Saccharophagus degradans 2-40: one gene and its partner. The protein of the gene in region 2 binds, or shares a complex with, the protein of the main gene of each other region. Links are inferred from orthologs where the notes say so. Each region holds a gene or a part of one and is shown on either strand. Other genes may lie near its edges. The genes, in order: rpsG and tig.

The links.
Region 1: the proteins of tig (region 2) and rpsG are in contact, whole or in part, in a crystal structure (PDB 3GTY), measured with the Thermotoga maritima proteins. The link is inferred for Saccharophagus degradans 2-40 from one-to-one orthologs. Residues at the interface, in WP_004081061.1 of Thermotoga maritima: Glu122, Val124, Val129, Leu130, Tyr133, Glu188, Gly259, Ile262, Tyr263, Glu266, Ser270, Glu273, Gln274, Glu277, Arg308, Gln311, Ile312, Ser315, Tyr316, Glu325, Arg329, Arg336, Leu363, Phe366, Trp367, Arg373, Leu377, Arg381, Leu384, Glu387; in WP_004081843.1 of Thermotoga maritima: Lys34, Lys52, Lys55, Glu59, Arg62, Gln63, Glu66, Asn67, Lys69, Val71, Arg95, Ala109, Lys110, Lys111, Gly112, Arg113, Pro114, Glu117, Glu121, Ile124, Ala125, Tyr127, Asn128, Asn129, Thr130, Gly131, Lys135, Asp139, Arg142, Met143.

Annotation. Positions count from the first base shown.
Region 1 is NC_007912.1:1,195,660-1,211,665, reverse strand. Bases 13,165-16,006 are described here. They hold rpsG (30S ribosomal protein S7), read right to left. Parts: upstream 14,900-16,006; coding sequence 14,429-14,899; downstream 13,165-14,428. Other genes in these bases: rpoC (DNA-directed RNA polymerase subunit beta'), read right to left, coding at 15,575-16,006; rpsL (30S ribosomal protein S12), read right to left, coding at 15,012-15,383; fusA (elongation factor G), read right to left, coding at 13,165-14,267. In the rest of the region: SDE_RS04955 (DegV family protein), read right to left, coding at 1-78; SDE_RS04950 (50S ribosomal protein L24), read right to left, coding at 471-1,754; SDE_RS04945 (VOC family protein), read right to left, coding at 1,815-2,198; SDE_RS04940 (6-phosphofructokinase), read right to left, coding at 2,288-3,577; SDE_RS04935 (TRAP transporter large permease), read right to left, coding at 3,678-4,985; SDE_RS04930 (TRAP transporter small permease), read right to left, coding at 5,034-5,528; SDE_RS04925 (TRAP transporter substrate-binding protein), read right to left, coding at 5,538-6,533; SDE_RS22835 (hypothetical protein), read right to left, coding at 6,758-6,910; tuf (elongation factor Tu), read right to left, coding at 6,969-8,192; fusA (elongation factor G), read left to right, coding at 8,582-10,675; tuf (elongation factor Tu), read right to left, coding at 10,854-12,077; more of fusA, read right to left, coding at 12,162-13,164.
Region 2 is NC_007912.1:2,051,761-2,067,749, forward strand. Bases 13,165-15,989 are described here. They hold tig (trigger factor), read left to right. Parts: upstream 13,165-13,822; coding sequence 13,823-15,157; downstream 15,158-15,989. Other genes in these bases: fadA (acetyl-CoA C-acyltransferase FadA), read left to right, coding at 13,165-13,418; clpP (ATP-dependent Clp endopeptidase proteolytic subunit ClpP), read left to right, coding at 15,538-15,989. Also shown: nspC (carboxynorspermidine decarboxylase), read right to left, coding at 1-605; SDE_RS08370 (saccharopine dehydrogenase family protein), read right to left, coding at 605-1,804; speA (biosynthetic arginine decarboxylase), read right to left, coding at 1,862-3,781; SDE_RS08380 (HPF/RaiA family ribosome-associated protein), read right to left, coding at 3,968-4,285; SDE_RS08385 (Hsp20 family protein), read left to right, coding at 4,831-5,340; SDE_RS08390 (class I SAM-dependent methyltransferase), read left to right, coding at 5,506-6,054; SDE_RS08395 (GlxA family transcriptional regulator), read right to left, coding at 6,059-7,051; SDE_RS08400 (beta-ketoacyl synthase), read left to right, coding at 7,274-9,130; SDE_RS08405 (helix-turn-helix domain-containing protein), read left to right, coding at 9,162-9,791; fatty acid oxidation complex subunit alpha FadB, read left to right, coding at 10,075-12,240; more of fadA, read left to right, coding at 12,243-13,164. UniProt on the Bacillus subtilis protein: Involved in protein export. Acts as a chaperone by maintaining the newly synthesized protein in an open conformation. Functions as a peptidyl-prolyl cis-trans isomerase.

The DNA of each region.
Region 1 (16,006 bases), 870 kb from region 2 along the record:
ACGGGTAATATTGTATTTAGTAAGTACGGAATCCGGTAAGTTACAGGCCGAATCGACGATAACTGCCATTTTTGACATAACATTGCCCTTATATGTTTAGAACCCTTAACCACTCCAAATACGAGCTTGCTAAATTGTGCGAGCCAAGCTTATCACCAGCGAATATACGTTAACGGCATACGGCCACCACATGCATTAACCACTTACGCTAGCAACATATAATCAATATGAGCGCGCCCAACTAGTCACAAGTTAATTATTTGGAGTCGTTCAGAGTTTCCTCATGTCGTAATATTTGCAGACTAACCATAGACGAGAAGCGGTATGGCGCCATATTGCTTTATTTAGTATGGCGCAAGAATATTCCTAGGGGTCGATAAAGTCCAGCAGTTGTGGCAAAGGCTCGCAATGTATATTTTGGCGTATTTACTATCCTCTGCACGCAACTAATACATTCAATATAGTCTTAATTACAGGTAACCCAGTAACCATTCGGCAATTTTGTCGTCTGGTATATCAAATTTTTTATTTGTTTGCTTATAGCTCGGGTAGCCACCCACATCTTGCTGGCTATCTATTATTCGCGCCTTCCCCGTTGCCACCCCATTAATTATTCGGGTATCTATCGCATCCCTGGCCCAGGGTGTTGCACCAACACTGGCTACTAGCAGCTCACGCATCTCGTCAGCATCCCACAACTCATAACCTGTTAACCATGAAGGTGCAGAGGCTAAAGAATTAACCGCCCCTTCCGTAATAGGCATGGGCTCGCCCATTAAATTTGTAACGCTATTACCCGTCAAATAAGCATCCCCACGCACAGACACTAGCGCCAAGTCTGAGTATGTATCGCGGCCGTAAACTAACTGGTTATTTACCACCGCTACTCTAGCATTAGCTGGGCCTGTACTCTGGCCCTCCCACTCACGCTCAATATAGTTAACCTGTATAGCGGCATTACCCGCATTGTAAATAATATTATTTGCTACAAAACCTATGGTGTGCGCTTTAAAGTACGGGTTGCGACGATCATTAGACACAAACAAATTTCTAACTACGGCAACATCTCGCACATAATCGTGTACCAATAATCCCTTAGAGTGTTTGCCTTTTTTATGGCTGGCATAATCTAACGCTTCGGCAATGAGATTATTACTAAACGTTACCCGCTCAGCGGTTTGACCGTAACCTTTGTAACGATTCCCCGAAGCGGAGAGGTTTTCATCTACCGCCCAACTTACCGATACATGATCTATATGTACATCTTTGGCATTTTCACCGGCCACAGATATACCGTCACTTTCCCAGCCGGAGCGCTTTGGTTGTAAGTTATCTCCCGGCCGCACGCGAATATGCTGCACTCTTACATCGTGGGTTCGTATATTTAAACCGCCGCGAATTAATGTAATACCCGGTGCTGGCGCCGACTGACCGGCAACAGTAAGGAATGGCTGCGTGACGGTAATACTTTGCCCAGCAAGATCTATAACACCGCCAACTTCGAACACCACTACGCGTGGTCGAGCTAAACCCAGCGCCCATGCGAGCGAGCCCTCCCCACTTGCATTTAAATTAGTCACCCTAACGATACGAGACTGACCATCTGGCAAAGTGCCTCCCAAACCTGCTGGGGTATCTGCACCCATTGCGGAATATCGGGTTTCAGCGTTGCTGGGTTTAACCGCGAACACAGTCGCAGAAAATAATAGAAAAGTTGAAATTAGCAGATAAGCAATTACATTATTTTTATTCATTTACCTAGCCTTTAAATCTATTAAATACAAAAAAAGGCGCCTTTATAAGCGCCTTTTAATCTATAACATTGGGGTACCGCGCTTACACAATTGAACAGCAAAGCCCCAAGGGTCTTTTAACATCATTAAGTGTGAACCGTCCTTTAAATGCAAATCATCCACCACCTTTGCACCGGCAGCCACTAACCTCTCGGCATCTTCGTTGGGGTTTTCCGACACAAATGCTAAATGCAACTGCAAGGGGTTCATCGATGGGTAATCGGGTACTTCACTGGGTGGGTTGCAGTAAATTTCTATCATCACCGCGCCGCTAGAATCTTTTAGAAAATGAGTGTATGGGGCACCATCCATTTTTCTCGCTACACTAAAACCCAAATATTTACAGTACCAATCAGCAATCGCTACTGGGTCTGATACGTTGTAAGCAAAATGTTCTATTTTCATTAGATTCCTCAATATTGCCTTTTCTATTTAGCGTCTTTGTAAAAGTTAATTTTGCACGCGTTAATAGTACCGTTTTAAAGCAAAAAATATTAAAGCGTAAACTCTTCTAATTTTTTAGGCACTGCCACAGAGTTAAATACTCGATAAGCGGGCAACCCATTCTGGTAACTAGGATAACTTTCACCGGCAATTAAAGGGGCCAAATACCGACGACACGCATCTGTAATGTGAAAGCCACATTTAGAAATGAATCCTGCGGGTAACGCATTGCGAGAATTAGCCGCCTCAACCAGCGGCACAGTGCCAACAGACCACCTATAAGGCTGCTCTGATTCTCGCACTATTGCCATCATCACATTGGAATAACCATTTGCGGCAAACTCTACGGCCTTTTTGCCAACCAAAAAGGATTGATCCACATCGGTTTTAGAGGCGATGTGTCGCGCAGCACGCTGTAGGTAATCGCACACAGCAAAATGTGTTTTATGGCCTGTTACTTCGCGTATACGACCGGCAATAATAGATGCAGCACCGCCTAATTGAGTGTGCCCAAATGCATCTTTATTGGCGGTCGATGTAAGATGGTTGCCATCTGGGCCTCGCACGCCTTCTGCCACCACCACCACGCAAAAACCTTTGCGTGCAACAATGCGATTTAATTCGGCATAGAATTTATATTCTTCGTAGGGCACCTCGGGGAATATAATTAAATCTGGCCCTAAGTTTCGCTCATCTGCCGCTAAACCCGCTGCTGCGGCAATCCAGCCAGAATCTCGCCCCATCACTTCCATAACAAATACTTTAGTCGAAGTTTGATGCATAGATGCTAAATCCATCGACGCTTCTAATATTGAAACGGCAACGTATTTAGCTACTGAGCCGTAGCCAGGGCTACAATCGGTGCCGGATAAATCATTGTCAATGGTTTTGGGAATACCAATACACTGTAGAGGATAATTTTTTTTAGCCGCATACTTGGCTAACTTGCAAGAGGTGTCTTGGGAATTACCGCCGCCGTTATAAAAGAAATAGCCAATATTGTGTGCTTTAAATACCTCGAGAATACGCGCGTACTCACGTTCGCTTTCTTCAATACTTTTTAATTTGTAACGACAGGAGCCAAATGCTCCCGCAGGGGCGTGGAGTAAATCGTCTATTAAATTATCATCGTGAGTATTCACCACCACCATATCTTCGTGCAATGCCCCCAAAATACCGTTGCGACCAATATACAGATTTTCGATTTTATCTTTATGGGCCATTACCCCAGCAACAACACCTGCAGCAGAAGCATTGAGTACAGCAGCAGCACCGCCGGATTGCGCATAAAATGCATTTTTTTTATCTGAGAAAGAACTGCTAGAAAGAGGGAAAGACATAGATTCGCCGCTCCGAAATAAGGACGTGGATGCAGAAGTTGTTAATCAGCAATAATAGCGGCAAAGCGCCGAATGGGGAAACCCATTCGGCGCTTTAACTTTAGGGCTTATCGTATAGATCGAAGAATATGGGTAAAAACTCACTAATTGCGGGCACATACGCTACCAGTAACAGGGCCACCACCATGGCCGCGTACATAGGCATAAGCGGTTTAATAAGCTGACCTATAGTGGTTTTGGCAATACCGCAACCCACAAACAGCACCGCTCCCACCGGTGGTGTACACAGCCCGATACAGAGGTTTAACACCATCATAATACCGAAGTGCAGAGGCGACATGCCCAACTCTACAGCAACCGGCAAAAAGATAGGGGTAAATATAAGTACCGCAGGCGTCATATCCATAAACACACCTACACACAACAGAATAAGGTTAATGGTAAGTAGAATAATAAACGGGTTATCGCTTAACCCCATTAACGCAGCACTGATGCTTTGCGGTATGTTCTCATAGCTCAACATCCACGACATTGCCGTAGAAGTACCAATTAGCAGCATAACGATTGCCGTTGTCTCCACCGACTTCACTAAAATGTCGGGCAGATCAGACACTCGCACTTCTTTATACACAAATACCGACAACGAAAGCGCATACAGCACAGCGACCACACTGGCCTCGGTAGCAGTGAAAAAGCCACCAATAATACCGCCAATAACCAACACAATAAGCATCAAGCTTGGTACAGCATCAATAGACTTTCTTGCGAATTCACGCGCGGTTGGAATTTTTCCAACAGGGTAATTGTGAATTTTTGCGTATATGGCACACACAACCATTAAAGATAACGCCACCAATAAACCTGGCAAATAACCCGCCACGAATAATGCAGCAATAGAAACACCGCCACTAGCAAGAGAATAAACAATTAAAATATTACTTGGCGGAATAAGTAGGCCAGTTGTTGACGACGCCACAGTAACCGCAGCATTAAAGTTTTTGTCGTAGCCTTCCTTATTCATGGTGGGAATCATAAACCCACCTATCGCTGACGTTGCTGCAACAGCAGAACCCGAAATAGCACCAAACAGCGTACAGCTAATAATATTCACAAACGCTAAGCCGCCAGGCAACATACCAATAACCACTTTGGCGAACTCAATTAAACGATGCGCAATACCGCCGCGCCCCATAAGCAGGCCGGAAAGAATAAAAAACGGTATGGCCAACAAAGAGAAGCTATTTATGCCGCCCCCCATGCGCTGGGCCATCGTCATAGCTGCAGGAATAAAATCGATGGTAGCAAGCATTGCTGCAAAACTCGCGACTCCAATGCTTATTGCAATGGGAACGTTTAGAAACAGCAATACAACAAATGTTAAAACTAATATTAGGACGGATAATTCCATCGGGCAGCGCCTCTACGTAATTCAGTATTTTTTGTTATTTTCGAATAATTAATCTAAACCGGGGCCAGATTCTTCAACCGGCCGACCAATCCATAAACGCTCGAGCGCAAATACACAAATCAACAAACCGCTAATAGGAATTACGCTATATACGTAGCCTATTTTTATTTGCAAAGCCGCAGAAATTTGGTTTAGCTCGAGAGTTAACAACATGATTTTTGTTCCGGCGAAAACCATAATTACTGCGGCAAAACACAAACTAACCGTGTCGGCAAATTTCTCAGCCAATATTTTTTTTACGCCGGTTAAATTTGCAGTAAGAATATCTAAGCCCAAATGCGCATGGCGACGATATGCGTAAGCAGCACCTAGAAAGCCAATCCAAATAAGTAGAAAACGCGCTAACTCTTCGGAAAATGAACTTGGATTAGATAGAATGAAGCGCGACACAACCTGCCAAGTAACATCCACCACCATCAAAGCCATAAGAGTGGCACATATCCAGGCTAACCATTTTTCTATTACGTTCATTACGTCTCTCATAACAGTACCCTATAGTTTGCCAAAGGCTTGCATAAGATCGTGAGCAGGCGTGCCTTTCGCTGCCTCATGCATTGCTTTTACTTTTTCTGCAAAGAGCGAATTATCTGGCCGAATAATTTTCACGCCTGCTTTTTCCACTTCTGCCAACGCGTGCGCTGTAGCGTCTGCCCAAGCTTTGCGTTCAAACACTACCGACTCGTCCATAGCCTGCTGCACCCACTCCTGCTGCTGTGGCGTAAGATTGTTCCACACGTAGGTACTAATCAGCACAATATCTGGTACAAAGGTGTGCTCATTTAAAGTGTAGTACTTGGCAACCTCGTAATGACCAGAAGTATAAAAACTAGGAGGGTTATTTTCGGCGCCATCTACAACACCTTGATCTAGCGCAGTGTATAGCTCACCCCAAGAAATTGGCGTGCCAGCACCGCCTAAAGCGCGCACCATCTGTAGAGACGTTTGACTTTTTTGCACACGTATTTTTAAGCCCTTTAAATCTTCGGGCTTGTAAATTGGCTTTTTCACAGTGTAAAAGCTGCGGCTACCAGCATCGTAGTAACCCAAACCGCGCAGCCTTACTTTTTCCCCAGATAGCAACAGCTCTTTACCTAGCTCGCTATCGAGCACACGCCAGTAATGCTCACTATCGCGAAACACATAAGGCATACTGAATACTTTCATTTCGGGAACAAAACCTTCCATAGGGCTGGAAGACACCTTAGTCATTGCTAAGCTACCTATTTGCAATAACTCAATTAGCTCGCGCTCGCCGCCCAACTGACCACCAGGGTAGACCTGTAAATCCATCTTGCCGTCGGATAGCACTCGCAAGCGCTCCCCCATATACATAATAGCTTCATGCACGGGATGATCGGTTGGCAAGCTGTGCGCCATTTTGAGCACTTCAACTTCACTCTTCGCCGTACATGCGCTAAGCAGCCATACAAAACAGAGAACAAGAAGTGCATTTAGAATTCGAGAGGTATTACTACTAAAGATCGCCATAAATTTTTCTATTGTTATTGGTTTTATGAATGGATGTTTTACTGGCACTAGCGCACTTACATTCTACACGTTAAAAAAATGCGGGCTATTAAAGCCCGCGCAACCTAAGTGTACTAAGAGGAAAGTAAATTACAATCAACCCATGTAACCTCACTTTAAGGATCAACCGTGTCTGTCGTATTGACCAGAGCACTAAACTGGTAACCAACAAAGCCTGTTTGGTATTACCAATCTTTGCGTATGGTTTCACAATTCACCTTCAACATCAACCATTTAAACGTATTTTTCTTATTTTCGGCCTGACCAATAATGCCAAACTGCCCCCTAAGCTCCGGAAAATGGCGCATAAAGCCTACCTGCACCTTTCTTTCGCCCATAAAAAAAGGCCCCTCAAAGAGGAGCCTTTTTCGGCAAGCTTGCGCTAAAAGCATCGAATTAAGCGATGATTTTAGCAACAACACCAGCACCAACTGTACGGCCACCTTCGCGGATAGCGAAGCGCAAACCTTCTTCCATCGCGATTGGAGCGATCAAAGTAACAGTCATTTGTACGTTATCACCTGGCATTACCATTTCTACGCCTTCTGGAAGCTCACAAGCACCAGTTACGTCAGTTGTACGGAAGTAGAACTGTGGACGATAGCCTTTGAAGAATGGAGTGTGACGACCACCTTCATCTTTAGACAATACGTAGATTTCTGATTGGAAAGTAGTGTGCGGAGTAACTGAACCTGGCTTAGACAATACTTGACCACGCTCAACATCATCACGCTTAGTACCACGCAACAACACACCAACGTTCTCACCTGCACGACCTTCGTCAAGCAACTTACGGAACATTTCAACACCAGTACAGGTAGTTTTGGTGGTATCGCGAATACCAACGATTTCCAATTCTTCACCAACTTTAACAATACCGCGCTCAACACGACCAGTCACAACAGTACCGCGACCAGAGATTGAGAATACGTCTTCTACTGGCATCAAGAACGGCTGATCAATTGCACGCTCTGGCTCTGGAATGTATGAATCCAAAGCTTCTACCAATTTCTTAACAGCGGTAGTACCTAGCTCGTTCTCGTCTTCGCCGTTCAATGCCATCAAAGCAGAACCAGCAATGATTGGAGTGTCGTCGCCTGGGAATTCGTAAGTGTCTAACAACTCACGCAATTCCATTTCAACCAATTCCATCATCTCTGCGTATTCTTCAGAGTCAACACCGCCACAGTCTTCTGCTAGCAAGTCTGCCTTGTTCAAGAATACTACGATGTAAGGTACACCAACCTGACGAGACAAAAGGATGTGCTCACGAGTCTGAGGCATTGGACCGTCAGTAGAACCACATACCAAGATAGCGCCATCCATCTGAGCGGCACCAGTAATCATGTTTTTCACGTAGTCGGCGTGACCTGGGCAGTCAACGTGGGCGTAGTGACGAATCGGTGAATCGTACTCTACGTGAGAGGTAGCGATAGTAATACCACGCTCACGCTCTTCTGGAGCATTATCGATACCGTCAAACGCTACCGCAGCACCACCCCAAACTTCTGAACACACGCGCGTTAACGCTGCAGTCAAAGTAGTTTTACCGTGGTCAACGTGACCAATTGTGCCCACGTTTACGTGAGGCTTATTACGTTCAAATTTTTCTTTTGCCACCGCTAGATTCCTCAATAAACAATCAGCAACAGAATGAATGAGCCCAAATCCATCAGCGTCATTAAAATGATTGCCTGAGACGAGAACTCGGTTAGGGGCGCAATCTTAACCCCCCGTGCGCTATAGTCAACGGCAAATTACCTAAAAAACACACAAATTTAGTGATATTTGTTTAAAACACGCCAATTTGGTGTTTTTTTGACTAGCGACCACCTTACTGCAGCCGCTCACCGAAGCTCTGGGATTACCCGCCCAAGTAAAATAGGCATCAAAAAACACCTTATATTCGCAGACTTCAAAGAAACTTGGTTATTTTTGTTCAGTATTGATGCAAAACTCAGTATACTGCCGCCCAAATTTTTTTCGTGCTGGCATAATCGAGTGACCCAATGACAGATCTATCTTTGTACAGAAATATTGGTATTTTCGCCCACGTTGACGCGGGTAAAACTACCACCACAGAACGTATCCTTAAACTAACCGGTAAAATCCATAAGCTGGGTGAAGTTCACGAGGGTGAATCTACCACCGACTTCATGGAGCAGGAGGCTGAGCGCGGTATTACCATTCAGTCTGCAGCTGTAACTTGTGAATGGAAAGGCCATCGCTTAAACGTTATCGATACCCCTGGGCACGTTGACTTCACCGTTGAAGTATACCGCTCACTAAAAGTATTGGATGGCGGCATAGGCGTATTCTGCGGCTCTGGCGGTGTTGAACCACAATCAGAAACCAACTGGCGTTACGCAAACGATTCCGAAGTAGCTCGCGTTATCTTCGTTAACAAGCTAGACCGTGTTGGTGCAGACTTCCTACGCGTTGTTGAGCAAGTTAAGAAAGTACTTGGCGCCAACCCGCTGGTTATGACTCTTCCAATCGGCCGTGAAGACACCTTCACCGGCGTGGTAGACGTATTAACTAAAAAAGCTTATATCTGGGATGACTCAGGCCTACCAGAAAACTACGAAGTTACCGACGTACCAGCCGACATGGTTGACGAAGTTGACATGTACCACGAGCAATTAGTTGAAACTGCTGTAGAGCAAGACGACGACTTGATGATGGCTTACATGGAAGGCGAAGTACCAACCGTTGAGCAGCTTAAAAAATGTATCCGCAAGGGTACTCGCGACTTAACCTTCTTCCCAACTTTCTGTGGATCTGCATTTAAAAACAAAGGTGTTCAGCTAGTACTTGACGCCGTTGTAGATTACCTACCAAGCCCAACCGAGGTAGACCCACAGCCTTTGACAGACGAAGAAGGTAACGAGACTGGCGAACACGCATTGGTTTCCGCTGATGAGCCACTACGCGCTCTAGCGTTCAAAATCATGGACGACCGTTTTGGCGCCTTGACCTTTATCCGCATCTACTCCGGTAGAATGGAAAAAGGCATGACCGTTCTTAACTCGTTCACAGGTAAAACCGAGCGTATCGGCCGCATGGTTGAAATGCAGGCCAACGATCGCAACGAAATCACCTCGGCCCAAGCCGGTGACATTCTTGCCGTTGTAGGCATGAAGAACGTACAAACAGGTCATACTCTTTGTGACCCTAAACACCCCTGTACGCTTGAAGCCATGGTATTCCCAGAGCCAGTAATCTCTATTGCTGTAGCACCTAAAGACAAAACTGGTTCTGAGAAGATGGGCGTTGCTATTGGTAAGATGGTTGCAGAAGACCCCTCTTTCCGCGTTGAGACAGACGAAGACAGCGGCGAGACCATTCTTAAAGGTATGGGTGAACTTCACCTAGACATTAAAGTAGACATTTTGAAGCGTACCTACGGCGTTGAACTCAACGTTGGTAAGCCTCAGGTTGCATACCGCGAAACCATTACTCAAGCTATCGAAGACAGCTACACCCACAAGAAGCAATCCGGTGGTTCTGGTCAGTTCGGTAAGATCGACTACCGCATCCGCCCTGGCGAGCCAGGCACCGGCTTCAAGTTTAGCTCTGTTGTGGTAGGTGGTAACGTTCCTAAGGAATTCTTCCCAGCAATCGAGAAGGGCTTCTCCACCATGATGGCCGAAGGCCCTCTAGCTGGCTACCCTGTGCTTGACGTTGAAATCGAGCTTTACGACGGTTCTTACCACGCAGTTGACTCCTCGGCTGTAGCGTTCGAAATCGCAGCAAAAGGCGCATTCCGTCAATCTATGCCTAAAGCTGGCCCTCAAATCATCGAACCTATCATGAAGGTTGATGTTTTCACCCCAGAGGACCACGTAGGCGACGTTATCGGCGATTTAAACCGTCGTCGCGGCATGATCAAAGACCAGGAGCCAGGTGTTACAGGTGTTCGCATTAAAGCCGACGTACCGCTTTCTGAGATGTTTGGCTACATCGGCCACTTGCGCACCATGACCTCTGGTCGCGGTCAGTTCTCTATGGAATTCTCGCACTACTTACCTTGCCCGAACGCCGTGGCAGAAGAAGTAATTGCAGAAGCCAAGAAGCGCAAAGAAGAAAAAGCCAAGAAGTAAGTTTAACAACCAAGCTTCTAGCGAAAACCCCGCCGGCGAAAGCTTGCGGGGTTTTTTATTGCCTAGAGTAAGAGGACAGATTGTTTAGCCAACCACCCATAGCAAAGCAAATTTAAGGCAAAAAAAAGGCCCCTCAAAGAGGAGCCTTTTTCGGCAAGCTTGTGCTTAAAGCATCGAATTAAGCGATGATTTTAGCAACAACACCAGCACCAACTGTACGGCCACCTTCGCGGATAGCGAAGCGCAAACCTTCTTCCATCGCGATTGGAGCGATCAAAGTAACAGTCATTTGTACGTTATCACCTGGCATTACCATTTCTACGCCTTCTGGAAGCTCACAAGCACCAGTTACGTCAGTTGTACGGAAGTAGAACTGTGGACGGTAGCCTTTGAAGAATGGAGTGTGACGACCACCTTCATCTTTAGACAATACGTAGATTTCTGATTGGAAAGTAGTGTGCGGAGTAACAGAACCTGGCTTAGACAATACTTGACCACGCTCAACATCATCACGCTTAGTACCACGCAACAATACACCAACGTTCTCACCTGCACGACCTTCGTCAAGCAACTTACGGAACATTTCAACACCAGTACAGGTAGTTTTGGTGGTATCGCGAATACCAACGATTTCCAATTCTTCACCAACTTTAACAATACCGCGCTCAACACGACCAGTCACAACAGTACCGCGACCAGAGATTGAGAATACGTCTTCTACTGGCATCAAGAACGGCTGATCAATTGCACGCTCTGGCTCTGGAATGTATGAATCCAAAGCTTCTACCAATTTCTTAACAGCGGTAGTACCTAGCTCGTTCTCGTCTTCGCCGTTCAATGCCATCAAAGCAGAACCAGCAATGATTGGAGTGTCGTCGCCTGGGAATTCGTAAGTGTCTAACAACTCACGCAATTCCATTTCAACCAATTCCATCATCTCTGCGTATTCTTCAGAGTCAACACCGCCACAGTCTTCTGCTAGCAAGTCTGCTTTGTTCAAGAATACTACGATGTAAGGTACACCAACCTGACGAGACAAAAGGATGTGCTCACGAGTCTGAGGCATTGGGCCGTCAGTAGAACCACATACCAAGATAGCGCCATCCATCTGAGCGGCACCAGTAATCATGTTTTTCACGTAGTCGGCGTGACCTGGGCAGTCAACGTGGGCGTAGTGACGAATCGGTGAATCGTACTCTACGTGAGAGGTAGCGATAGTAATACCACGCTCACGCTCTTCTGGAGCATTATCGATACCGTCAAACGCTACCGCAGCACCACCCCAAACTTCTGAACACACGCGCGTTAACGCTGCAGTCAAAGTAGTTTTACCGTGGTCAACGTGACCAATTGTGCCCACGTTTACGTGGGGCTTATTACGTTCAAATTTTTCTTTTGCCACTGTCAGATTCCTCTGTAACAAACCCCGTAAAACAGGGTATAGGGTTTCAACTAAAGTAAACTACAAATTTATGCAGAGCGGACACTAACGCCCGTTTCTAGCCATAATCTCATCGGCAACATTTTTAGGAGCTTCCGAGTATTGCTGGAACTCCATGGTAAAAGTTGCCCTACCTTGCGTCGCGGAACGCAGGTCCGTTGCATAACCGAACATCTCAGCCAGAGGAACCTCTGCCCGAACTACTTTGCCGGATATACACTCTTCCATACCCTGAATCAAACCGCGACGACGATTGAGGTCTCCCACAACGTCACCCATATTTTCTTCAGGAGTAACCACTTCCACTTTCATTACCGGCTCTAATAAAACCGCGCCGCCTTCTGCAGCTAAATTTTTTGTTGCAATAGACGCGGCAATTTTAAATGCCATCTCGTTAGAGTCAACATCATGAAAGGAGCCGTCGTATATAGTGGCTTTTAAGCCCAGCAATGGGTAACCCGCCAATACGCCATTGCGCATTTGCTCGGAAATACCTTTTTCCACCGCCGGAATATACTCTTTTGGTACAGCACCCCCGACAACCTCGTTTTCAAAAACTAGGCCTTCGGCGTTGTTATCGTCAGCAGGCTCAAAACGAATCCATACGTGACCATACTGACCGCGCCCGCCAGATTGGCGAACGAACTTACCTTCAACCTCACACGTGCGCGTAATACGCTCGCGGTAGGCCACTTGCGGCTTACCTATATTAGCGTCAACACCAAACTCACGGCGCATGCGATCTACAATAATATCTAAGTGCAACTCGCCCATACCGGAGATAATGGTCTGCCCAGTCTCTTCGTCGGTAGCAACGCGAAAAGACGGATCTTCTTGCGCTAACTTAGCCAGCGCGACCGCCATTTTCTCTTGATCTGGAACCGTGCGCGGCTCAACAGCAACAGAGATTACCGGCTCTGGAAACTCCATACGCTCGAGTACAATTTTATTACTTTCTGCACACAGGGTATCCCCTGTGGTTACATCTTTTAAGCCGATGGCTGCAGCTATATCGCCAGCCAGCACTTCTTTAATTTCTTCGCGATTGTTAGAGTGCATCTGCACCATACGGCCTACGCGCTCGCGCTTTTGCTTAACCGAGTTGTATACCGCTGTACCACTCTCCAGTCGCCCAGAATACACACGGAAGAACGTAAGCGTACCAACGAATGGATCAGTAGCAATTTTAAATGCTAGCGCTGCAAACGGCGCATCGTCGTCAGCAACTCGGGTATCGACGGTCTCACCATCAATTAAAGTACCCTCAATCGCTTTTACTTCTGTGGGCGCAGGCAAGTATTCCACAACAGCGTCGAGCACTGCCTGTACACCTTTATTTTTAAATGCAGAACCACCTAAAACTGGAACGATCTCATTAGCTAGAGTGCGCGCACGCAGGCCCGCCTTAATCTCATCTTCGCTTAACTCACCAGTCTCTAGGTACTTCTCCATGAGATCATCATTTGCCTCTGCCGCGGCTTCGACTGCGTATTCACGCATCTCTTCGCATTCTTCCAGCAGATCTTCTGGCACCTCTCCATACTCGAACGTCATGCCCATATCGGCTTCGTTCCAGTGGATAGACTTCATCTTAATTAGATCGATAACGCCTTCAAAACCATCTTCAGCGCCAATCGTCATATGCAACGGTACTGCGTTGGCCCCCAAACGGTCGCGCAACTGCTGCACCACGCTGCGAAAGTTTGCTCCCGCGCGGTCCATTTTATTTACGAAAACCAATCGCGGCACTTCGTATTTATTCGCTTGTCGCCAAACAGTTTCTGTTTGCGGCTGAACACCCGATGAGCCACACAATACAACTACGGCCCCATCCAAAACCCTAAGAGAACGCTCTACCTCGATGGTAAAGTCCACGTGCCCAGGGGTATCAATTATATTGATACGGTGTTGAGGAAACTGCTGCTGCATACCCGACCAAAAACATGTCGTAGCGGCGGAGGTAATCGTTATCCCCCTTTCCTGCTCTTGCTCCATCCAGTCCATCGTGGCTGCGCCATCGTGTACTTCACCAATCTTATGTGACAGACCAGTGTAAAAAAGCACTCGTTCGGTGGTGGTGGTTTTTCCTGCATCGACATGCGCACAGATACCGATATTTCGATAGCGTACGATGGGTGTTTTACGAGCCACGGCAATTTCCCAGAATAGCTGTTACTTGCAAAATTCTAGACACACCCAGCATAGAGGGTAACTCGTATGCTGGGGTTCTGACTTTTATAGAGCGTATAAACGCTAAAAGGCAGCTGTAATTGCTGCCTTTTACTGCACTAACAAACAGTGCCAATAAAGGATTAGAAGCGGAAGTGCGAGAACGCCTTGTTCGCTTCAGCCATACGGTGAACGTCTTCACGCTTCTTAACCGCACCACCTTTACTTTGTGCTGCATCGATCAACTCGCCAGCTAGACGTTGGGCCATAGACTTCTCACCGCGATTGCGTGAGTACTCTACCAACCAACGCATTGCCAAAGCAGTACGACGTGCAGGACGAACTTCAACCGGAACTTGATACGTTGCACCACCAACACGGCGAGATTTAACCTCAACCAATGGAGAAATATTTTCTAGTGCTTCGCTAAATGTTTCTAGCGGATCTTTGTTCAGCTTTTCGGATACGATGTCTAATGCACCGTAAACAATTTTTTCGGCTGTAGATTTTTTACCACTAATCATTACGTGGTTCATAAATTTCGCCAAAGTTGAACTACCGAATTTAGGATCCGGCAGAACTTCGCGCTTGGCGACAACTCTTCTTCTAGGCATTTTAATATCTCAACGTGCTTTCGCACATAGTGTTCAGGGTTATCCGAGACCAACTCTTAAAGAGCGCTCGGCCTTACTGGTTCTACCGATTACGCAGTTAAGCGAATCCCAATTACTTAGGACGCTTAGTACCGTACTTAGAACGACCTTGCTTACGATCGCTAACACCGGAGGTATCCAAAGAACCACGAACAGTGTGATAACGAACACCTGGCAAGTCTTTTACACGACCGCCACGAATTAGTACCACGCTATGCTCTTGCAGGTTATGACCTTCACCACCAATATAGGAGGTAACCTCAAAACCGTTAGTCAAACGAACACGACATACTTTACGAAGTGCTGAGTTTGGCTTTTTAGGTGTAGTCGTATAAACACGAGTACACACACCACGGCGCTGAGGACAGGCCTGCAAAGCAGGAACGTCACTCTTTTGAACCTTGCGTTTTCTCGGCTTACGAACCAACTGGTTGATCGTTGCCATGAAATATAACTCCAAATTCAAAAACTGCCCTAAATGGGCACGTTACAAATAAAAGGGCAATAGTTGCCCACCACTAACAAAAGTGGGTGGCGCATTGTAATGACACCACCCACTCTCGTCAATACGTAAACCACATACAGTAGCTATATTACAGATGTGGCAGCGGCGACCTTATGCAGGCCGCCTCATTTTTATGATGCGCTAGATTTTAACGCTTCAGTTAATGCCGCTTCGATCTCCGCTGCACTCACTGTATCGCTTCCAGCTTTAGAGCCAGCTTGATCTTCACGCTTGCGACGGCGCTCAGCGTGGTAAGCCAAACCGGTACCCGCAGGAATCAAGCGACCAACAACCACGTTCTCTTTCAAGCCGCGCAAGTTATCGATTTTGCCAGTAACAGACGCTTCTGTAAGTACGCGAGTAGTTTCCTGGAACGATGCCGCAGAGATAAATGACTCTGTAGCCAACGATGCCTTGGTAATACCCAGCAATTGTCGCTCGAAACGAGCAGGTTGACGGCCTTCGGCACGCAACTTCTCGTTTTCCTGCAGAACGGCAATATACTCAACTTGCTCGCCTTTAACGAAGCTAGAATCACCCATGCCGGTAATTTCAACTTTACG
Region 2 (15,989 bases):
CCAAACTTTTCTTCCACGGCGTCGAGTGTGCGTGCCAAAGGCGCGAAATCTTGCTCGCACAAGGTGTGGAAGTGCAAGCCACTTATGCCGTGAAGATCTTTGTTGGCGAATTGTTTGATAGGTATACCCATACGTGAACAAGGCGCGCACGGGTCATACATGGGGGTTTCACCTTCGGAATGTTCTGGGTTTATGCGCAGGCCAAACTCTAGGTGAGGGCGATCTTGCTGTGCGGCTAGGCAGCGCGCTTTGTATGTTTCCCATTGGTTAAATGAGTTAAATACAAGGTGGTCGCTTACCGCCAAAATTTCTTCAAATTCCTGCGGGCGAAATGCTGCGGAGTATGTATGCACTTCTTTGCCAAATTCTTCGCGGCCGAGTTTTGCTTCGTTTAAGCCGCTGGCGCACACACCATTTAAATATTTCATTACTAACGGGGCGAGCGAAAACATAGAAAATGCTTTTAAAGCGAGCAGCACTTTGGCGCCGCTTTGCTGCTGCACGTAATCGAGAATGCGCAGGTTTTGCTCTAACTTGGCTTTATCAACAACGTAGCACGGGCTGGGTACCCGTGTTACGTCTAAAGTGAATTTTGCTTGTGTCATTAAGAGATAAGACCTGTGCTGTCTAGCTCAACAACTTGCCAAGGCAAGCCATATTGGTTCAAATCATCCATAAATGGGTCTGGGTCGAACTGCTCCATATTCCAAACGCCTGGGCGCTTCCATTTGTTTTCAAGAATCATTTTGGCCCCAATCATTGCTGGTACACCAGTGGTGTAAGAGATGGCTTGTGATTGAACCTCTGCGTAGCATTCTTCGTGATCGCAAATGTTGTATATGTAGTAAATTTTTTCTTGGCCGTCTTTTATGCCTTTGGCTACACAACCAATGCAGGTTTTGCCTTTAGTTAATGGGCCCAAGCTGCCTGGGTCGGGCAGTACGGATTTTAAAAACTGCAATGGAATAACTTCTGTGCCGTTGTAGTCCACAGGGTCGATGCGGGTCATGCCCACGTTTTGCAGTACTTCTAAGTGCTTCAGGTAGTTATCGGAGAAGGTCATCCAAAAACGAGCACGTTTAATTTCTGGGAAGTGTTTGGTGATTGATTCCAACTCTTCGTGGTACATCAAATAAATATTTTTGGGGCCAATACCAGCAGGGAAGTCGTAGCTTTGATTTACCGTTAGCGGGGGCGTTTCACACCACTCGCCGTTTTTCCAGTAGCGACCTTTCGCAGTAACTTCACGAATATTGATTTCTGGGTTGAAGTTAGTGGCAAACGGTTGACCGTGATCACCTGCGTTGCAGTCGATAATATCCAGCTCGTGAATTTCGTCGAGGTAGTGCTTGCGTAAATAGGCGGTGTATACGTTAGTTACACCAGGGTCAAAGCCGCTGCCTAATAACGCTGTTAAGCCTGCCTTTTCAAATTTCTCTTGGTATGCCCACTGCCAGCTGTATTCAAATTTGGCTTCTTCTGGCGGCTCGTAGTTAGCTGTATCCAAGTAATCTATGCCAGCGTTTAAGCATGCATCCATAATGTGTAGGTCTTGGTAGGGCAGGGCTACGTTAACTACTAGGTCTGGCTTTTCTGCTTTTAAAAGTGCAGTTAATTCTTCTACGTTATCGGCATCAACTTGGGCTGTTTTAATCGGGCGCGAAAGTTGCGCGGCAATAGCCTTACATTTTGATTCGGTACGGCTAGCTAAAACAATTTCGTCAAATACTTCTGCTAGCTGGGCACATTTGTGCACAACCACACCACCTACGCCACCGGCGCCAATAATTAATACTTTACTCATAATTGGACTCCAAAAAATAATTTCCCTAACGGGGATGCATTCGTTTAAGAGAAAGACTTAGTCTTTTTCGTAGTAGGTGTAACCCATCATGCTATCTGAAAAAGTTTTCATTATGGATTGGCGTTCGGCGCCTGTAATGAAGCCTTGGCGAACAGAGCGCTCTGCAATTTTGCGGAACCGCTCGCGTAAGTTTTGCGGTTGGTACTCAACGTAGGTGAGTACGTCGGCAATGCTATCGCCTTCAATTTCGTCGGAAAAATCGTAGCTGCCATCTTTTTGAACGCGCACGCTAACCACGTTGGTATCGCCAAACAAATTGTGTAAGTCGCCCAGCGTTTCTTGATAGGCGCCTACTAAAAACACGCCTATATAATATTCTTCGTTTGCTTTTAAATCGTGCAGCGGCAAAGTTTTGCGGGTTTCGTGCATATTGCTAAAGCGGTCTATCTTGCCGTCGCAGTCGCAGGTTATATCGGCAATCATCGCGTTGCGATCGGGGAACTCGTTTAAGCGATGAATAGGGCTGATTGGGAAAATTTGATCAATAGCCCAAATATCTGGCAGCGACTGGAACAAACTGAAGTTGCAGTAGTAAATATCAGATAGCTGCTCTTTTAACTTTTCTATTTCATGCATGGTGCGCGGGGCATCATCGGCAAGTGCCACCAAGCGGTGCATGGTTTGTAGAAATAGGTTTTCTGCAAGTGAGCGAGAGCGCAAAGATATTTGACCGCGTTTAAATAGCTCTCTTATCTCGTCGCGATAGTAAACGGTATCGTTATAGCACTCTTGAATATTACGCAGCGATACAGAATCTAGCGACTCTTTTAAGTTGTGTATAAGCTCGTGCTCGTCTTCTTGTACTTCATCTACAGGTGAGGCCGGCTCAAACTTAGCGACATCCAATACGTTGAATACAAGTACAGATGAATAGGCGATAGTTGCCCGGCCAGATTCGGTAATAATTGTAGGGTGCTCTACACCTTGCGGGTCTAGGGTAGAAATAATGACATCCACTATATCTGTGCAGTATTCATCTAGGGTGTAGTTTTTAGAGTGAATATAGTTAGATTTGGAGCCGTCGTAATCCACCGCTAAGCCACCACCTAAATCTAGGTAGCCCATAGCCGCGCCTTCTTTAACTAGCTCGTTGTAAACGTGACAGGCTTCAAGCACGCCAGAGCGAATGTCGCGAATATTTGGAATTTGCGAGCCCAGGTGGTAGTGCAGCAGCTTAAGGCAGTCGAGCATGCCTTCGGCTTTGAGGGTATCTACCATTTCAATAAGTTGGGCAATAGATAGGCCAAAAATAGACCGATCACCACTGGTGGCGTTCCAGTGTCCACCAACCATAGAGGCTAATTTAACGCGCACGCCAATCATAGGCTTAATGCCCAGCTTGCGGCTGCGTTCAATAATAATAGGTAGCTCAGACGGCGTTTCGATTACAAAGAAGCACTTATAGCCCATTTTGCAGGCCTGTAGGCCTAAATCGATGAACTCGGCATCTTTATAGCCATTGCACACAATACAAGCGTCTTGGCTTTCTAGGTGGGCTAGCGCAATGATGAGCTCGGGTTTAGAGCCCGCCTCAAGGCCGTGACCATATTTAGCGCCCACTTCGGCGATTTCTTCAATAACGTGGCACTGCTGATTCACCTTAATAGGGAACACGCCACGGTATTGGCCTTGGTAGTTGCTGGCTTTGATTGCGGTAGTAAAAGCGTTGTTTAAGCGGCCTATTTGTTCTTCTAGTAAATCTTCAAAGCGTATTAAAACGGGCACATCCATGCCCCGATCCTTAATGTCGGAAACCACGTTTAACAATGGAAGTTCGATGGTTTTGCCGTCAATATTGGGGGTTACAATCACTTTGCCGTCTTCAGACACAGAAAAGTAGCCTACACCCCAGTCATTCACGCCATACAACTCAGTTGAATCGGCGATAGACCAACCTTTTTTAAACGGTATTTTCAATGCTTTGAATCTCACAAATAGGCGGCAGCGCTAGGCTAGCCTTAGGTTTACGAAAAGGCGGCACTATCGCAGATTTAAGGGGGTATTTCTATCCCTTTAGGGGGAATAAGGGTAAGAAAATCGAGCGGATTGGTAATGTAAAGCAGGGGGAGAGCGAAGCTGGGAGAAACCCAGCCTCGCTTAAACTTAATGTCTTGTTGGGCGGCGTTTGCTGTTGTCTTCTTTGATTTTTCGTTCAGCAGCGGCAAAAGCGTCTCTTACGGCAATATGCACGTTAGGGGCATCTTGGCTCACAGTGAGCGGATGGCCTTTCAAGCCAATTTCAATAGAGGCTCGGTAGAGTTTGCCTTTGTGCTTCTGGTTGTGGGGGCTGTCTAACACAACCTTGCTGTGAATTATGGAGTCTGAATAGCGGTGCAGCTTCTCCATTTTCTTATAGATAACATCATTCAGTGCAGGTGAGGTGTCTAAATCGCGGTAAACCACGTCTGCATTTGGCTTCATAAGTGAACCTCCGTTCAAATGATATTCAATACAAGCTTTGTCCGTGGGCTAGCTGTGAAGGGGAGCGGAGAGGCTGTAATGCGGTAGACGCTGCTAAAACGAGGCGAGCGTGTAGCCAAACCTTAATTGCTTTGCAGTACAGGCAATAAATGCCGGATCAAAGCAACTCCTCCTACAATGCGCATAGCGTTGTAGAGCAAAGATAAAGGTGGGCCCACCACTACATATTGAACGTTACAGCAGATAATTCAAGAACTTTTTAAGTATAAAAGCAGCTTTCTATATGCTTCAAAATGCTAACGGTTCTAGTGGATTATTTAGTGGGGGCGTTTATGAGTGTGCATTCTTAACGGATAGCTAGCGGTTAGTTAATGTGTTTATTAAAAATAAAAAATATTTAATTAAAGGCTTGAAAATAAAAATTGCATCCCGACATTAAGTTGTAAGCCAGCTCGATAATGAGTGGCTTAATTTAACCCCGGCTTGATCGTACAGATAAGCCAAAACAAACATATTGCTCGGTTGAGAATATAGAGGATTTAATTATGAGAGATTTCGATTTAACCCCATTGTACCGTTCTGCTATTGGCTTTGATCGCATGGCCGGCCTGCTAGATAATTTAACGCGCGCCGATCAAGCTCAGCCATCTTATCCGCCTTATAACATAGAGTTAACTGGCGAAGATCAATATCGAATTTCTATGGCTGTTGCTGGCTTTGAAGATACAGAACTTTCTATTGAAGTTAAGCAAGGCTATTTAACGGTAATGGGTAAAAAAGCTGAAGAGAAAGCAAGCCGAACCTTCTTACATCAAGGAATTGCTGCGAGAAATTTCGAGCGCCGCTTCCAATTAGCTGACTATGTGCGAGTAGTAGGTGCCAATATGGATAACGGGTTGCTACATGTAGAGCTTGTGCGAGAAATACCAGAGGCAATGAAGCCGCGCACAATTCAAATTACTTCTACAAAACGTAATAATGTTAGATCTGTCGATGGTTCACTAGGTGATAGCGTGCGCGAAGCGCGGCCACTTGATGCTACTGGCACCAACTAATCCTTTAATCTACTTTTTCTAAGGGCCGTTTTAACGGCCCTTTTTCATTTCTAAAAGAATCTACTGTTGAATAACTTTACTTGCCCTTTGTGCCAAACCACTCAAGCTACTCTGTTTTACACGGATAAACGCAGGTCGTATTACCAGTGCGGGTGCTGCCAATTAGTGTTTGTTCCCAGCCAGTATTGGTTGAGCGCTAAAAGTGAAAAACAAGAATACGATAAACATATAAATACCCCAGAAGATACTGGTTATAGAACGTTTTTAAACCGTATTTTTACGCCTGTTTTAGCTCGTTTACCAGCTAAAGCCAAGGGGTTAGATTTCGGCTGCGGCCCAGGGCCAACCCTATCGGTTATGTTTGAAGAGCAGGGCGCGCAGGTAAGCTTGTTTGATAAATTTTATTACCCAGATGATGCCGTGCTAGCAAAGCAGTATGACTTTGTAACTGCAACCGAGGTGTGGGAGCATCTGTCTGATCCGCGCTTAGATTTGGAATTGCTATGGCAATGCGTAAAGCCGGGTGGCGTGCTGGGCGTAATGACTAAACTTGTGCGCGATGCCGAAGCTTTTAAAGGTTGGCATTATAAAAATGATCCAACCCACATAATCTTTTTTTCTCTCGCTACTTTGCGCTATTTGGAGAAAAAGTGGGGGGCGATATTAGAAGTAGTAGCTGCAGATTCCTTTATATTTACTAAGCCTAGTAATTAGCTTGTTAAACGCTAAATAATTTTGCTCTTACGGTTGTTCTGTATTGGCTGGGTGTAACACCTAACGATTTTTTAAATAAATTGGTGAAGTGTGTAGGGTCGTGATAACCCACGCGAAACATTATTTCGGATACGCTTAAATTACTGGTTTGCAATAAGTCTTTGGCTACGTCTATGCGAATATTTTGCAGGTAATGTAGTGGCGTGCGACCGGTTGCGCTTTTAAAGCGACGGGTAAACGTTCTTGGGCTCATGCTAAATAGCTGGGCAACATCATTCAATTTAATCTCTTTTGCGAAATTATCGCGCAGCCAAATTTGTGTTTGAATAATCTCCTCATCTGGGTGAGAGTTTTCTTGCTCTAGTAAGCTTGTGCCGCTTTGGTAGGCTTGCCTAATTTCGTGAAAAAAATGTCTTTCTACATGGCTGGCTACGTGCTTTGAATAATAGCGCTGTATAAACAGTACGGTTAAATCCGCAAGGGCGTTCACACTGCCTGTGCAATAAAGGTTGCCCGCTTGGGTAATAAAATATTGTCGTTTTAGTTGCACGAGCGGGTAGCGGTGCTGAAAGGCATCGAAAAAATGCCAATGAGTGGTAGCGGGTTTGTTGTCGAGCAGGCCTGCTTCTGCCATAAAGCAGCAGCCCGTGCCTACACCTGCAATTGTGCATCCATTTTCATATAAGTTGTTTAGCCATGCGGTAGTGGTTGGCGAGCCAGATACTGTGGGAAACGGGTTGCGCCACAACGCCGGCAAATAAACAATATCGGCATCATCACAGCCCTGCACCGCGCAATCGGCATTTAAGGTTAACCCTGTATGGGTTTTCACTGGTTGGCCGTTCACAGAAGCAAGTTGTATATCCAGCGCTTTTACATTTTTATTTTTAAGGTCGCGCGCGGAATTGTTTAGTGCCTCGGCTGCGCGTAGTAGTTCCAGCGGTAAGGTTACGCTGGTGGCAAGCATATTGGGGCAGAGTAAGAAGACTACTTTCATTCAACGTTAGCCGCAGTGTGTTTACGAAGCGTTAGTTTAACGTTGGGTGGCGCATATGGCTATTACAATTGGCTAAAATGCCCTAATTATGTGGTTGGCTTTGTCTTACACTAGCGCCTTTCTCGCTACCCCACTTGCGGGAGCATAATGATTGATTGCTGCGCAAAGCTTGCCCTTTGCAGTGCATAAGCGCAGCGAATTTAGATACACAAAGGCATCTTCATGACGAATCATTCTAGTGTGTTACCTCTTATTGTTGGTTTCGGTGGCTTTAATGCTGCCGGTCGCAGTTCTGGTCATCAGGCATACTCGCGCATGGTGCTGGAGTCACTCGGCGTAAATGAGCGAAATCAAACTATTGCTGGGTTATCTGCATTAATGGGTTTGAAGGGGGCTGATGAAGAGGCTGTGTTAAGCGGCACATTAGTAAGACGCCTAGAAACTAGGTTTTTTGACCCGGAAGCGGCCCCGGGCGTTAAAAAATTGGCACCAATGGATGCAGTGAAAGGCGTAAATCAATATTTGGTGTCTGGTAAAGAATTACCTAAGCCTTTACCCGCTGGTTGGACTGCAGAGCCATTGGACGAAGGCGGCAAACAGTTTCGCGTAACATTGCCTCAAGAGCAGGCAGTGTTTGTTGAGCATAATACGCCAATGGCAGTGCAGGCAGCGGGCCAATTGCCAACAGGTTTTGAGCCTGGCGATCACTACCGTTCACAGCACCACCCTCGCGGTTTGCAAATGTCTATTTTGGGCGCGTCAGATGCCGTTAAATCCATGGGTTTGGCGTGGTCTGAAATCGTTCAGCTCGTTACACCAGATCAAATTGCTGTATACAGCAGCAGTGTGATGAGCCAGCTAGATGCCACCGGTTTTGGCGGAATGATGCAAGCGCGTCAGCGCGGTGTGCGACCCACATCCAAGCAGTTGGCCATGGGTTTGAACACCATGCCAGCAGATTTTATTAATGCCTATGTGTTAGGTAGCTTGGGGGCAACGGCGGGGATTGCTGGAGCTTGTGCAACATTCTTATACAACTTGCGACAGGGAGTAGAAGATATTCGCTCGGGGCGTCGCAAAGTTGTTATTGTGGGTAGTGCCGAAGCGCCGATTGTGCCTGAAGTAATGGATGGCTATGCCGCTATGAGTGCATTGGCCACCGATACCAACCTTATGAAATTAGATGGCGTAGCAACGCCGGATTACCGCAGAGCCAGTCGTCCATTTGGTGATAACTGCGGTTTCACTTTGGCTGAGTCCTCTCAGTATGTTGTGTTAATGGCAGACGATTTGGCACTCGAACTTGGTGCCCAAGTGTTTGGTGCTGTGCCTGGTGTATATGTAAATGCCGATGGCTATAAAAAATCTATTTCTGCACCTGGGGCGGGTAACTATATAACCATGGCTAAAGCTGTTGGTTTGGCGCAAACCCTTGTGGGGGAGCAGGTAGTCAAGCATCAGTCGTTCGTGCAGGCACACGGCTCTAGTACGCCGCAAAACCGAGTAACCGAGTCGCGAATATTTGACCGCGTAGCGGAAGCTTTTGGTATAGAGAGCTGGCCGGTTGCTGCGGTTAAATCCTATGTTGGTCACTCATTGGGGCCGGCGAGTGGTGACCAGTTAGCTACAAGCTTAGGTATTTTCGCTAAAGGTATAGTGCCTGGTGTAAAAACTATAGCGAAAGTGGCTGACGATGTATTCGCGCAGCGCTTGTCTATTGGTTTAAACGACCAAAATGTGGGTGTAGAGAATTGCAGCGTGGCTTTCTTAAACTCTAAAGGTTTTGGTGGTAACAACGCCACGGCAACGGTATTTTCGCCAAGTATCGCGAATGGTTATTTGCTTAAAAAGTACGGCACAGAGCGCTTTGCTACATACTCATCTGCGCAAGAGAAAACAACCGCTGCGGCCCAATCTTATCTTGACGAAGCAGACAAAGGCGCGCTTAATCCTATCTATGAATTTGGCAACAATATTGTAGATGAGGAGAAAATTCAGATTCAGCGCGATTCAATTCGCATTCCTGGGTTTGAGTTTGAAATTCCTCTGCTAAACGATGAGGGATACGGCGAGTTTTAGCCGATTGCTTGTCCAATAAGGAGTGCGGGGCTTGGCAGATATCAATAGCGAAAATACAGGTGAGGCAAAAGATACTGGGGCGCAATTGTCTGAGCGCCAGCAGTTACTCACCAGTGGCGCTGTTGCCGAGTCCTTGGGGCGCAAGCTTATGCGCTTGCGTCAAGATAGAGGGCTCTCGCAGCGCGAGCTTGCCCGCCGCGCAGAAATGACCAACAGTACCTTATCTATGATAGAGCAGGGTAAGGTGAGCCCTTCGGTAGCATCGCTAGAGCGTATACTCAGTGCAATTCCTATATCACTAGAAGCATTCTTTTCGAATAGCACTGCGCAGGTAGGGGTCTACAAAGAGCAAGAGCTTGCTCGGGTAGATTTACCCGGCTCCACCATTCTTATGCTTGGGCTTTCCGAAACCACCTTGGCGGGGTGCTACTTGGCTAAACAAGTCATACAGCCAGGTGCTTCGGTCACCATTAATTGGCTGCGCCGCTCTGGCGTGATAGCCGCTATGGTGGCTAAGGGTGAGGTTAAAGTCACCATTGATGCCGATGTGCACCTCCTTCGCGAAGGGGATTGCCTGCACTTCAATCTGCGCCGCAGTCACTCAATTTTAAACCCCGGTACCATGCCTGCTGAGCTTATTTGCTCATCACTGCCCGAGTAATTTCTTTTCTTAGTGGCGCTGATTGAGCTCTTGCTGCTCAACCCCCGATTTCTGGCGCCTAAATCCTGTCGCGAACCTAATATTTACTCCATACTGATAACCGCGCCTGTTGGTTTTGCTGCTGGGAGGCTGCCGCGGTTATCTGTGGGCATCTTCTAATTGTTGCTATGCAAAATAAACTGTGCATAATAGCATTCAAACAAGCGTTTGAATTTGGGTTTGATCTATACCCAAACACACTCAATCTTGACAATTACCGAATAACAGAAAGGAAGAGGTCACGATGAAATTTGAAGGTCAGGCAATACGGCTTACACCGCTAGATAATGGCTGTGTAGAGCTCAACTTTGACTTGCAGGGTGAGTCGGTTAATAAGTTTGGTCAAACTGTGTTTAAAGATCTTGCCGAGGTGCTCGATCTCCTTGAATCCGCTAAAGATGTAAAAGGGGTGTTGGTTACTAGCGCCAAGAGTGTGTTTTTTGTGGGCGCAGACATAAACGAATTTGGCCCCATCTTCGCCAAGGGTGAAGAGGCCATTATCGAAGGGGTAAGCAGTGTTAATAAGCTGTTTAGCCGGTTCGAAGACTTGCCATTCCCTTCGGTAGTGGCAATTAATGGCTATGCCTTAGGCGGTGGTTTAGAGTTTTGTTTGGCGTGCGATTACCGTGTAATGAGCACTGCCGCTAAAATAGGCTTGCCCGAAACCAAGTTGGGTATTATTCCTGGTTGGGGTGGTACTGTGCGCTTGTCTCGTGTTGCGGGTGTCGACGTGGCAGTGGAATGGATTGCCGGCGGCACCGAAAACAGACCAGATGCTGCATTAAAAGCAGGCGTAGTAGATGGTATTGTAGAACCTGAAAACCTGCGCGACGCCGCTTTAAAAGTGCTTGCCGATGCTGTTGCTGGTGATCTAGAAATTACTCAGCGCAGAGCTAAGAAAAAAGGCCCCTTAAAACATAACGATATTGAAAGCCTCCTCGCTTTTGAATCTTCCAAGGCCTTTGTTAAAGCAAAAGCTGGTCGCAACTACCCAGCCCCAATCGCCGCAATTGAATCTATGCAACATGGTGCCAAGCTAGGGCGCGATGAGGCTATTCCTGTAGAGACTAAGCTGTTTGCGAAAATGGCGCTTACTAGTGTGGCAGAATCGTTAATAGGTTTATTCCAAAGCGATCAGCTATTAGGTAAAAAAGCTAAAAATTGGGAAAAGCAATCAGACAAAAAAGTAGAGCATGCAGCCGTATTGGGCGCGGGCATTATGGGTGGTGGTATAGCTTATCAGTCTGCCTACCGTGGCGTGCCCATTAAAATGAAAGACATTGCCGCAGCGGGTGTGGAGCTGGGCTTAAAAGAAGCCACCAAGCTTCTTGCGAAGCGCGTCGATAGGGGGCGCATGACCAACCTAGAAATGGGGCAAGTACTAAGCCGCATTGATGGAACTTTAAGCTACGACAATTTTGACGATGTAGATGTAGTGGTGGAAGCTGTTGTTGAAAACCCAAAGGTGAAGCGCGCAGTTTTGGCTGAAGTGGAAGACAAAATAAGCACCGATGCTATTTTGTGTTCAAACACTTCTACTATTTCTATCTCTTATTTAGGTGAAGCATTAAAGCGGCCAGAAAATTTCTGCGGAATGCACTTTTTTAACCCAGTGCACGCCATGCCGTTAGTTGAAGTTATTCGCGGTGCTAAAACCTCTGATAGAGCAATAGCAAGAACAGTGGCCTATGCCAATGCATTAGGTAAAAAAGCAATTGTTGTTAACGATTGCCCTGGCTTTTTAGTCAACCGAGTATTGTTCCCTTATTTTGCTGGATTCGCGATGTTGCTGCGCGATGGAGCAGATTTTCAGCAAGTAGATAAAGTCATGGAGCGCTGGGGGTGGCCAATGGGCCCGGCTTACCTTATGGATGTTGTGGGTATTGATACTGGTGTACATGCCGAATCCGTAATGGCTGAGGGGTTTCCAGATCGTATGGCAAAAACCTTTAAAGCTGCGTCTGATATTTTGTTTGAATCTGGCCGCTTAGGGCAGAAGAGCGACTTAGGTTTTTACGCGTATAAAGAAGATAAAAAAGGTAAGCCGCAAAAAGTAATGGCGGAAGACACTTACGAGTTGCTTAAACCTCACTGCGCAGAACGCAAAGAGTTTAGCGACGAGGAAATTATTGCGCGCATGATGGTGCCAATGGCAACTGAACTTGCGCGCTGCTTGGAAGAGGGGGTTGTGAGCAGTGCCGCTGAAGCTGATATGGCGCTTATTTACGGCTTAGGTTTCCCTCCATTCCGTGGTGGTGTATTCCGTTGGATAGACAGCATTGGTATTCAAGCGTTTATCGATATGGCTGCGCCGCTGGCCGATTTAGGGTTGGTTTACGTTCCAACTGATGGAATGAAAGCCCTAGCCGCAAAAAATGCAAAATATTACAACCAGACCCAAGGAGCCTAATAATGAGCTTGCAACCTAGAGATGTGGTGATTGTCGATTACGCTCGCACTCCCATGGGCCGTTCTAAAAATGGCTGTTACAGAAATGTTCGCGCAGATGATTTAAGTGCAGATCTTATTACTGGTTTGCTCGCTCGCAATGCGGCGCTCGACCCAGCTCAAATTGACGATATGATTTGGGGCTGTGTAATGCAGCGCGGCGAGCAAGGGTTTAACGTTGCTCGCAATATTTTACTGCGTGCAGGTTTGCCCCACACTGTACCGGCGCAAACCGTAAACCGCCTTTGCGGTTCTTCTATGTCTGCATTGCACACAGCGGCTGCCAATATTATGGCTGGGCTGGGCGATGTGTACTTGGTGGGCGGTGTTGAGCACATGGGGCATATCGATATGAACCAGCATGTCGATCCCAACCCCGCACTCGGTCATTCAGTAGCGCAAGCAGCTGGCTCTATGGGGTTAACGGCAGAGTATCTTTCGTTGCTGCACGGTATTACCCGTGAAGCGATGGATGAGTTTGGGGCGCGATCACACAGAAAAGCGGCTGAAGCCACTGAGCAGGGTAAGTTCGCCAGAGAGATTATCGCGCGCATCGGCCACGACGAAACCGGTGCCCCTACGTTAATCAAGCACGACGAGACAATTCGGCCAGATACTACCGTTGAGGCTTTATCTAAGCTCAAGCCTGCTTTTAACCCCAAGGGCGGAACGGTTACGGCCGGTACGTCATCGCAAATAACTGATGGCGCCTCATCCATGCTGGTTATGTCTGCGGCTAAGGCGGCTGAGTTGGGTTTAACGCCTATAGCTAAAATTCGCAGCATGGCGCTGGCGGGGGTTGATCCTTCAATTATGGGGTACGGCCCAGTGCCTGCCACGCAAAAGGCACTGGCAAACGCTGGCTTATCTATTGAGGATATAGATGTGGTAGAGCTTAACGAAGCCTTTGCTGCGCAGGCGTTACCCGTACTTAAAGACCTTAACTTGCTGGATGCTATGGAAGACAAGGTGAACTTATATGGTGGTGCAATTGCGCTGGGGCATCCATTTGGTTGCTCGGGTACCCGTATTACCGGTACGCTGCTTTCAGTTATGCAAGATAAAGACGCCACGCTAGGGGTGTCTACTATGTGTATAGGTTTAGGGCAGGGTATAACCACCATTGTTGAGCGTGTTTAAAAAGCATTCAAGCTGATTGAAAGTTAGTAGGTAAGCCTCGAATAGCCCATGAATAAAGGCTTTCGAGGCTTTTTTATGGTTATTAAAAGTACAATTTAAAGAAAATTACAAATTATTTAAAATCCCTTGTTGAACCCTCCGAAACCTTGTGGCACAATTGCCACCCTTCTTAGCCAGACAAGATATAAAAATAGCTAAATAGCTATATAAATCAACAAGTTATATCGCAAGTGTCTGGGTTTGATGTCTGTAAAGTGCGCGGTCGTGGCGAAATTGGTAGACGCGCTGGATTTAGGTTCCAGTGCCGCAAGGCGTGAGAGTTCAAGTCTCTCCGACCGCACCATTTAACAGGCAACATCAAATAATTACGTATTTACCTCCCTATATATATCACGAGGATCGAGATGCAGGTTTCCCTAGAAACTACTACCGGTTTGGAGCGCAAGCTAACTGTTGGCATTCCAGCAAGTGTTGTTGATCAAGAAGTCGCTAAACGACTCAAGGAAGCCGCTAAAACGGTTCGTATCAACGGTTTCCGTAAAGGCAAAGTGCCAATGAGCGTTGTTCAGCAGCGTTACGGAGCAGGCGTTCGTCAAGAAGTGCTTGGCGATGCTATTAATCGTTCATTTTACGATGCAGTACGCAAAGAATCTTTGCGTCCTGCAGGTCAGCCGGCTATTGAGCCAAAGCAGCTTGAGCCAGGCAAAGACATTGAGTTTGTAGCTACTTTCGAAGTGTACCCAGAAATCGAAGTTTCTGGCTTAGAGTCAATCGAAGTTACTCGCTACAACGCAGAAGTTACCGATGCAGACGTAGATACCATGATCGAGACTCTGCAAAAGAGTCAGGCTGATTGGGCGCCAGTTAAGCGCAAATCTAAAAAAGGCGATCGCGTAGTTATCGACTTTAAAGGCACCAAAGATGGCGAAGCCTTCGAAGGTGGCACTGCTGAAGGTCAAACCCTTGTATTGGGTTCAAACTCTATGATTCCTGGGTTTGAAAAAGGCATTATTGGCATGAAAGCTGGCGAAACAGAAACCATCAAGGTGACTTTCCCAGATGATTACCAAGAAGAATCTCTACGCGGCGCAGAAGCCGAGTTTGAGGTTACTGTGCAAAAAGTTGAAGGTCAGAAGCTTCCTAAGCTTGATGACGAGTTCTTTGCTAAGTTTGGCGTAACTGAAGGCGGCGAAGAAAAATTCCGTGCAGATGTTCGTGAGAACATGGAGCGCGAAAAGCAAAAGGCACTTAAAGGTAAGCTAAAAGAGCAAGTGATGAATGGCTTGGTTGCAGCAAATACCGTAGACATTCCAAAGTCGCTTGTTTCTGGTGAGATCGATGCGTTGCGCAATCAAATGGGCAACCAAATGATGCAGCAATACGGTTCTCAGGCTGAAGGTATCGACTTTAAGTCAATCTTGCCAGACGATATGTTTAAAGAGCAGGCAGAGCGTCGCGTTGCTTTGGGTTTGATTGTTTCTGAGATTGTTAAAAATGAAAAAATCTCAGTAGATAAAGAACTTGTTAAATCGTTGATTGAAGATGTTGCATCTACTTACGAGCACCCTGAAGAAGTTGTAAATTACTACTACGGTAATGAGCAGTTGTTGGGTGGTGTTGAGGCTGCAGCTTTAGAAGAGCAGGTTGTAAGCTTGGTGCTCTCTAAGGCAAAAGTAAGCGACGAAACAATTAGCTATGAAGAAGCTGTTAAGCCTGCTGCAAAACAAGCTGAAGAATAAGCAGACTTCTTTCTAAAAAATCAAAAAGCCCACCCTATCTTAGTGTGGGCTTTTTTTATGGTCGCTTAAAAAACGTTTTAAAGAATATTATGTTTTTAAGGTGTTTTTTGCGGGTTTTTTATTGGCGAAACCACTTCGCTCGAGTTAAGCTGGCTAGTGACGAAAGGTTGACGGTATTGGTTGTGTGATATATGTACAGCTAGTATTAAGCTTGAACAAAATGCAGAGTTTACAGGCCTTGAGAGGCAATTTGCTGCATTTGGGCTAACCTTTATATTATGCGATTGTGGCGCTAGAGGTATGTTGGCCAAAAGAATTGCACCAACTGAACCGCCCAGAGTGGTGGCGTCGAAAACAACTAATAGTTAACGGAAGAAACAATGTCGAATATAGATTTGTCTGCCAGTTCGAATTTGAATGTTGAAAATACTTTAGTGCCAATGGTTGTAGAGCAAACTGCACGTGGCGAACGCTCTTACGATATTTATTCCAGGTTGTTAAAAGAGCGTGTGATTTTTTTGGTCGGGCAGGTAGAAGATCATATGGCCAACTTGGTTGTAGCGCAGATGCTCTTCCTTGAGGCAGAAAACCCAGATAAAGATATCCATTTATATATCAATTCACCTGGTGGCTCAGTAACAGCAGGCTTGTCTATTTACGACACCATGCAGTTTATCAAGCCCGATGTGAGCACTATGTGTATTGGTCAAGCGTGCAGCATGGGGGCATTTTTGCTAACTGCTGGCGCTAAAGGTAAGCGATTCTGTTTGCCAAATGCTCGCACTATGATTCACCAGCCTTCAGGTGGTGCACAGGGGCAGGCGAGCGATAT